Regions from separate parts of the Geodermatophilus sp. SYSU D00879 genome, predicted to be linked through region 2. Evidence: predicted binding sites of a transcription regulator. Region 2 holds the regulator's gene; the other holds the start of a gene.
The links. Region 2 encodes LexA, which represses DNA repair genes until DNA is damaged. Its sites were predicted from a motif close to TCGAACANNTGTTCGA; they were not measured.

Region 1 (3,901 bases), on a different contig from region 2:
CACGGTGGACACCGCCCCGCCGAGGACGTCGTCGCGCTCGACCACCTCGACGGCCAGCCCGGCGCGCGCCAGGTAGCAGGCGGCGACCAGCCCGTTGTGGCCGGCGCCGACGACGACGGCGTCGACGGCCCGGTCCGGCTCCCGCACGCTCAGGCGCCGGGGACCGGCCGCAGCGGCAGCCGGGCGCCGAGGATGGCGAAGGGCCGGGCGTCCCCGGGGAAGTGGTGGCCGCGGGCGAGGTCGACGAACCCGTCGGCGTGGTACAGCCGGAACGCCTTGGTGTCGGCGTCGGGGGTGGACAGCAGCGCGGCCGGCGCGTCCACGCCCTCGACCAGCGCGTGCAGCAGTCGCCGGCCCAGCCCGCGGCTCTGCGCCTCGGGGTGCACGTGCAGCTCGCACACCTCGAACGCGCCGGGCAGCCAGCGCTTGGCGGTGCGCCGGTCCAGCGCCGCGCGCACCTGGTCGTGCCACCACTGGCCGGGGGCGACGAGGTAGCCGTAGCCGAAGCCGACCAGCTGCTCGCCGTCCGGGGTCGCGGCGAAGGCCCCGACGGCGCGGAAGCCGGGGCGCTCGGTGTGCTGGACGGCGTAGCCGTAGCGGCCGGCGACCACCGAGGCGTCGTAGCCCATCGCCTCGCCGTAGATGGCCAGCGCCTCGTGCATGTGCTCGCGCAGCCAGCCTGCGGGCAGTTGGGTCACCCGCGTCGCGGGCGTCGTGCCGGTCACGGGGTTCTCCTCGGTCACGGGCCCACCGCGGCGGGGTGGGGAGCGGCGGCCGGACCGTCGGCGGTCGGGCCGCTCCCGACCTCGGCGGGGGTGCCGGCGGTCAGTCGCAGCAGCTCGTCGTAGCTGGTGGGGAAGACGGCGGACGGGTGGCCGGCGGCGGCCCACACCCGGTCGTACCGGGCCAGCTCGACGTCGACGAGCGTGCCGATCGGCGCCGGGTGGCCGACCGGGGCGACCCCGCCGATCGGCTGGCCGGTGTGCTCGCGGACGAAGGCGGCCGAGGCGCGCTCCACGCGGGGCACGCCGAGCAGGGCGGCCACCCTCGCGACGTCGACCCGGTGCGCGCCGCTGGTCAGCACGAGCAGCGGCTGCCCGCCGACGTCGAACACCAGGCTGTTGGCGATGGCCCCGACCGGGACGCCGAGCTGCGCGGCGGCCGCGGCGGCGGTGTGCGCGCCGTCGGCGAGCTCGTGGACCCGCCCGGTGGCGCCGGCCCCGGCGAGCAGGCCGGCGATCGCGGCCACCCGGGGGTGGACGGGTCGGCTCATGCGCTGATCCTGCCACCGCTGTCGTACCCCCGCCGTACCGTCCGGCACGCGGGCGGGAGGGGCTCCTCCCGGGGGGAGGACGCGGGAGCGCGTCCGGCTTGACGGGACCGGCGCGGTCGGGTCTACTCGACCTGTTCGAACACACGTTCGAACAGGTCGGCCGCCGCCCCGGGACCTTCCCCGCCCGGGCGGTGGGCAGACCGTCGAGACGCGGCACGGGGTGGGGAGACGGGCATGAGCCGGGTGCTGGGTGACGTCGGCGAGCGGGCCGGCGAGGAGGTGCGGGTCGAGCGCGGTCCGCTCGGGCCGGCGCAGTTCTGGCGCGGGCAGGGCCGCTACGTCGTCGGCGAGCTGCTCGACTCGTGGGTCGAGACCGCGCCGTGGTGGCAGCGGGCCGCCGGCACCCCCGGCGGCGCCTCGGCCGACCTGGTGGCCCCCCGCGAGGTGTTCCGGGTGGAGGCGCTGCGGGCCGGCCGCTCGCGGATGAGCTTCGCCGGCGTCTACGACCTGTGCTGGGACGCCGCGGACAACCGCTGGTCTCTCGTGCGGGTGCACGACTGATGGGCGCCGCGCACGCCATGGCCCAGCAGCTGCCCCTGCCCCCGCCGCTCCCGGCGGCCGCGGGCCAGCTGCTGGACCAGGCCACCCGGGCCCTGGCCGAGGCCCGGCACGCCCCCGACGCGTGCCGCCGCTACGCCACCGCGCACCTGGCGGCGCTGCGGGCCGCCGCGGGCGTGCTGGCCGCCCGCACCCGGCCGGAGAGCGGCCGCCGCCGGCCGCGCAGCGCCTGGGTGCTGCTCGAGCAGGTCGCCCCCGAGCTGGGGGAGTGGGCCACCTTCTTCGCCGCCGGCGCCGCCAAGCGCGCCGCGGCCGAGGCCGGGCTGTCCCGCGCGGTCACCGAGCGCGAGGCCGACGACCTGGTCCGCGACGCCGGGACCTTCCTCGCCGTGGTCGAGGAGCTGCTGGCCACCACGCCCGAGCCGGCGCCCCGGCCGCGCGTGGTCGGCGGCACCGCCCACCGTCCCGCCCGCGGGCGGTGAGCGGGGACCCCTTCGTCCACCTGCACGTCGCCTCCGGCTACTCCCTGCGGTACGGGGCCAACCACCCGGCCGACCTGGTCGCGCGCGCCGCCGAGCACGGCATGACGGCGCTCGCGCTGACCGACCGCGACGGTCTCTACGGCGCGGTCAAGTTCGCGCTGGCCTGCCGGTCGGCCGGGCTGCGGCCGGTGTTCGGCGTCGACCTCGCGGTCGCGCCGGCGGTGGACACCACCGTGCCGCCGGCGCGGGCGCACGTGCTGGGCGAGGACGAGTTCTCCCTGCGCCGCACCGGGCGCGCCCCCGCGCGGCCGGCGCCGGCGCGGCGCAACCCCGTGCGGGGCGGCGCCGCCGTCGACCCGCGGCTGCCGCGGGTCACCTTCCTCGCCCGCGACGGCGCCGGCTGGCGCTCGCTGTGCCGGCTGACCAGCGCCACGCACCTGCGCGGCACCCGCGGCGAGCCGGTGGCCTCGCTCGCGCTGGCCGCCGAGCACGCGCCCGGGCTGGTCGCGGTGCTGGGGCCGGACTCGCCGGTGGGCCGGGCGCTCGCGGCCGGGCGGGCCGACGTCGCCTCCGTGCGGCTGGACGCCTGGCGGTCGGTGTTCGGCCCGGGCTCGCTGGTGCTGGAGGTGGTGCACCACCGCGGCCGGGGCGACCGCTCCCGCGCCCAGCGGCTGCTGCGCTTCGCCGAGGAGGAGGGCGTGCCGGCGGTGCTCACCAACGCCGTCCGATACGTCGACGCCCTCGACGCGCCCACCGCCGACGTCCTCGACGCCTCCCGCCGGCTGGTCGCCCTCGACACGCGGCACGTCGACCGGCGCACCGCCGAGGGCCACCTCAAGTCGGGCAAGGAGATGGCCGAGGTCGCCGCGGACCTCGCCGGCCCCGACCGCGACGCCGCGCTGCGGCTGACCGAGCGCACCGCCCGGCTGGCCGAGCAGTGCGCCGTCGACGTCCGCGAGGACCTGGGCATCGGCACCGTGCGCTATCCCGAGCTCGACGTCGTCACCGCGCCCGGCGAGCAGGGGATGGACCCCTCCGAGGTGCTGCGCGCCCGCTGCGAGGCCGGGCTCGGCCGGCGCGGGATGGCCCGCACGGCGCGGGTGACCCGGCGGCTCGAGGAGGAGCTCGCCGTCATCGACTCCCTCGGCTACCCGTCCTACTTCCTCACCGTCGCCGACGTCGTCGACCTCATCAGGGGCCTGCGGGTCCGGGCGGCCGCGCGCGGGTCGGGCGCGGGCAGCCTGGTCACCTACCTGCTCGGCATCTCCGACGTCGACCCGATCCGCTACGGCCTGCTGATGGAGCGGTTCCTCTCCCCGCTGCGCCACCAGCTGCCCGACATCGACATCGACGTCGAGTCCGCCCGGCGGATGGAGGTCTACGACGCGGTTCTCGACCGCTTCGGCGCCCACCGGGTCAGCTGCATCTCGATGATGGACACCTACCGGGTGCGGCACGCCATCCGCGACGTCGGCGCCGCGCTCGGCCTGCCGCCGGCCGAGATCGACGCCGTGGCCAAGGCCTTCCCGCACGTCCGGGCCAACCAGGTGCACGCCGCGCTGCGCGACCTGCCGGAGCTGCGGGCCAG
Region 2 (3,901 bases):
TGTTCACGGCTGCTGACACGCTCCTGACCGTAAGTGTTCTGACGACTCCGGACCGTAAACGACGGCGCCTGCATGGTTGACGAACTCACCGGCGCGGTCTCGTCACATCTCCGCGGTGACGACGCCGGGCGGGACGCCTAGGGCACGCGGAGCACCTGGCCGGGGACGACGACCGCCCCCTCCAGGTCGTTGAGCGCCTCGATCGCGTCGACCACCGCGCGCACGTCCTGGTCGGCGCCGGCCACCTCCGCGGCGATCGACCACACCGTGTCCCCGCTCTCGACCACGACGCTGCTCTCGCCGGCCAGGCGCAGGCCGTCCTGGGGGGCGAGGAACTCCCGGCCGAGGGCGGCGCCGCCGACGCCGGTGGCGAGGACCAGCACGGCGACCAGGCGGCGCCCACGGCGGGTCAGCCGCACCGGCGCCGGGGCCGGCGCGCACCGCGCGCGGACGGCGGCCCGGGCGGGCTCCGAGCGCACCGGCCGACCGCTCGGGCGGGCCGGGTCGCGGCGGGTGCGCGGCCCCTCGGCGGCGGGCCCGGCGGCGCGCGTGGGCGCCGCGGCGGGGAGGTCGGGCACCGGCCGCAGGTGCCCCGTGACCCGGGGACCCGAGCCCGGCAGGGCGGCGCGCGGCGCCGGCCGGTCGGTGCGAGCCGGTGACGCGGAGCGGGCCGCACCGGCGGCCGCCGTCGCGCCCTCCCCGCGGAGCGGCGGCCGCCACGGGACCCGGACCGCCGCGTCGAACTCGAGCACTGCCTGCCGCACGCTGCCCATGACCGCTCCTCCTGATCGGGTCGACCGCATCGAACGCGTGTTCGATCGAACGTCTGATCGGATGTCTACCGCACGGGTCCGACGAGTGCGAGAGCGGCGCGGCGTGTCCTTCGAACACACGTTTGAACCTGCGGCGCCGGCGCGCTACGGTCCGTGCGGGCGCACCGCCCGCCGACCGGCCTGGGGCCGGGAGGGCGACGGACGGGCCGCGGGACGCGGCCGGCGAGGAGGAGACGTGGCGGGCACGAGCGGGACCGGCCAGGGCACCCGGGGCGGCGGCACGACGACCCGCCGTCCGGCCGCGGAGCGCGGCGCCGGCGCGGAGGGCGCGGGCGCCGTGCGCACCTTCCCCGACCGCGGCGAGGCCGGCGACGGCCTGACCCAGCGGCAGCGCCGGGTCCTCGAGGTCATCCGCGACTCGATCGAGCGGCGCGGCTACCCGCCCTCGGTGCGCGAGATCGGCGAGGCGGTCGGCCTGTCGTCGGCGTCGTCGGTCGCCCACCAGCTGTCGGTGCTGCAGAAGAAGGGCTGGCTGCGGCGCGACCCCAACCGGCCCCGCGCGCTCGACGTGCGGCTGCCCGGTGAGACCGCGGGCGACGCCGCCCCGGCCGCGCCCGCCGCGGCCGCCGACGGCTCGACCGCGCCCACCTACGTGCCGCTGGTCGGGCGGATCGCGGCCGGTGGCCCGGTGCTCGCCGAACAGGCCGTCGAGGACGTCTTCCCGCTCCCCCGCGAGCTCGTCGGCGAGGGCACGCTGTTCATGCTGCGCGTCGCCGGTGACTCGATGGTCGACGCGGCGATCTGCGACGGCGACTGGGTCGTCGTCCGCCAGCAGCCCACCGCCGAGAACGGCGAGATCGTCGCCGCGATGCTCGACGGCGAGGCCACGGTCAAGACCTACAAGCGCCGGGACGGGCACGTCTGGCTGCTGCCGCACAACCCGGCCTACGAGCCGATCCCCGGCGACGAGGCCACCATCCTTGGCCGCGTCGTCACGGTCCTGCGGCGGGTCTGAGCCGCAGGTCCCCCGCCGGCGCCGGAGCTCAGGCGCCGGCGGGCGGACCGCCGGACCGGCGGCGGCGCAGCCGTCCGCCGAGCCACACCAGCGCGGTCGCGACGACGGCCGCGGCCACCCCCGCGGTCACCGGCGACAGGCCCGCGGAGTCCCCGCCGAGCAGCGCCGACGGTGACGGGTCGACCGGGTCGGACCCCGCCGGCGCGGGCGGCGCGGACCCCACCGGGACCGGCACCGTGGTGACGTCCCCGGGCACGCCCTCGCCGGCCACCAGCAGCGCGCTCCCGTCCGCGGTGAACGACACCGCCTCCCCCTGAGGCGCCTCGGGCAGCGCGATCCGCACCGGCTCCCCGGCCAGCGCTCCCGGGACGTCGGCGCCGGTCAGCGGCCAGACGTAGGCGTCGGTGTAGGTGCGCAGCGCGATCCGGCTGCCGTCGCGGGCCACCGCCCCGCCGGTGACCATCAGCTGCCCCGCCCGGCCCACGGGACCGCCGGGCGTGCCGGTGAGCGTGAACGCCACCGTGCCGACGTCGGCCAGCGCGACCGTGCCGCCGTCGACCAGCGGCGCGGCCGGCCGGTAGACGTGGCTGGCCCCGAGCACCTCCTTGGTCACCACGTACGGCGTGCCGTCGGGGGCGAGCAGCAGCGCCTCGGCGTCGCGCGGGCCGTCGGGATAGGTCAGCCGGTACAGCGCCGTCCCGCCGTCGGGCCGCAGCGCGACGAGCGCGACCGTCGTCCGGACCGTGGTGTTGTCGCCGGTGTCGGCCAGCCACACCGTGCCGTCCGGGCCGACGCCGAGGTCCTCGGGGTCGTAGGGGTCCACCGGCGCGGTGGTCACGTCGACCACCTGGCAGGCGCCGTCGAGCACGTACACGGCGACCTGGTCGCCGCCGTCGACCATGGCGAGCACGCGGTCGCCGACGTCGACGAGGCCGGAGAGCTCGGCCAGCCGGGGATCGGTCACCTGGCAGCGGACCGAGGGGGCGGCCGGCTCCTCGGCGGCGGCCGGGGCCACCGGGAGGCCGAGCAGGACCGTCGTCAGCAGGACGGCCGGGACCCGCCGGGCGGCGCTACGCGGACGGGCGGCCGGCTCGGGCACTCGCCCAGCGTGACAGCACCAGCGCGTCGAGTGCGTGAACCACGCCCAGCAGCAGGAGGCCGACGGCCGCGCCCACCACCGCGTCGGTGACCCAGTGGAAGTCCAGCGAGACCATCGCGATCCCCGTGGCCACCGGCCCGACGACGGCCAGCCACCACAGCGTGCGCTGCACCCGGGGACCGAGCCCGTACTCGACCGCCTGCCAGCGCGCCACGCCCCACATGAGCACGGCGTTGGCCACGTGCCCGGAGGGGTAGCTGGCGCCGTCGCGGTGGAAGAACGAGCCGGGATAGGCGGGCGCGGTGCGGCCGGTACCGAATTTGAACGCGTAGACGACGACGGTGAGCAGGGCCAGCGCGGTGACCACCCGCAGCAGGGGCAGCAGCGTCCGTTCCCGCAGGCACAGCCAGCCGACCAGGGCGGCCAGCACGATGAGGATGGTGCCGCGGCCGCCGATCTGGGTGACCGCCCACACCGGCCAGTACGCCGGGGAGTCGCGCAGGTCCCAGGCGCTGACCACCTCGGAGACCTCGAGGTCCAGCCGCTCGAGCACCCCGCGGCTGAGCAGGTCGACGGTGACCCCGACGGTGACCGCGAACGCGAGGACCAGCAGCCACCACGGCGGGCGGCCGGCACCGACCACGGCGGGCGGCCGGGCGGCCCGCTCCGGGCGCCCGGCCGGCGCGCCGGAGGTGCGCCGCACCACGCCGCTGGTCACCGGGTCACGGTACCGGGCCGTGACCCGCCCGTGACCTCACGGGCCGGAACGGCGAGCCGCCCGGGCACCCGGCGCGGAGCCGGGCACCCGGGCGGTCCGGGGTGGAGGGGGCGGTCAGCCGACCGGGACGGCGAACCGCTCGAGCGCGGCGGCCAGGCCGCCGTCGACGCGGGCGGTCAGCCGGGTGCCGGCGGCCTCGTGCTCCTCGCTGAGCACCTCGCCGTCGCGGTGCACGCGCGCGACCAGGTCGCCGCGGTCGTAGGGCACGAGCACCTCGACCTCGACGTCCGGGTGCG

Region 1: the regulator LexA is predicted to act here: its motif matches at 1,409-1,424, upstream of ACI79B_RS06055 (DUF6504 family protein).

The regions. Positions count from the first base shown of each region.
Region 1 is NZ_JBJGZF010000003.1:82,722-86,622, forward strand. Features, by position in the region: gene ACI79B_RS06040 (phytoene desaturase family protein) at 1-147, opposite strand, end outside; gene ACI79B_RS06045 (GNAT family N-acetyltransferase) at 150-725, opposite strand; gene ACI79B_RS06050 (YbaK/EbsC family protein) at 740-1,273, opposite strand; gene ACI79B_RS06055 (DUF6504 family protein) at 1,508-1,834, shown strand; gene ACI79B_RS06060 (SAV_6107 family HEPN domain-containing protein) at 1,834-2,313, shown strand; gene ACI79B_RS06065 (DNA polymerase III subunit alpha) at 2,310-3,901, shown strand, end outside.
Region 2 is NZ_JBJGZF010000010.1:5,582-9,482, reverse strand. Features, by position in the region: gene ACI79B_RS13980 (hypothetical protein) at 1-19, opposite strand, end outside; gene ACI79B_RS13975 (LysM peptidoglycan-binding domain-containing protein) at 138-773, opposite strand; gene lexA (transcriptional repressor LexA) at 1,009-1,788, shown strand; gene ACI79B_RS13965 (hypothetical protein) at 1,817-2,887, opposite strand; gene ACI79B_RS13960 (phosphatase PAP2 family protein) at 2,859-3,605, opposite strand; gene hflX (GTPase HflX) at 3,720-3,901, opposite strand, start outside.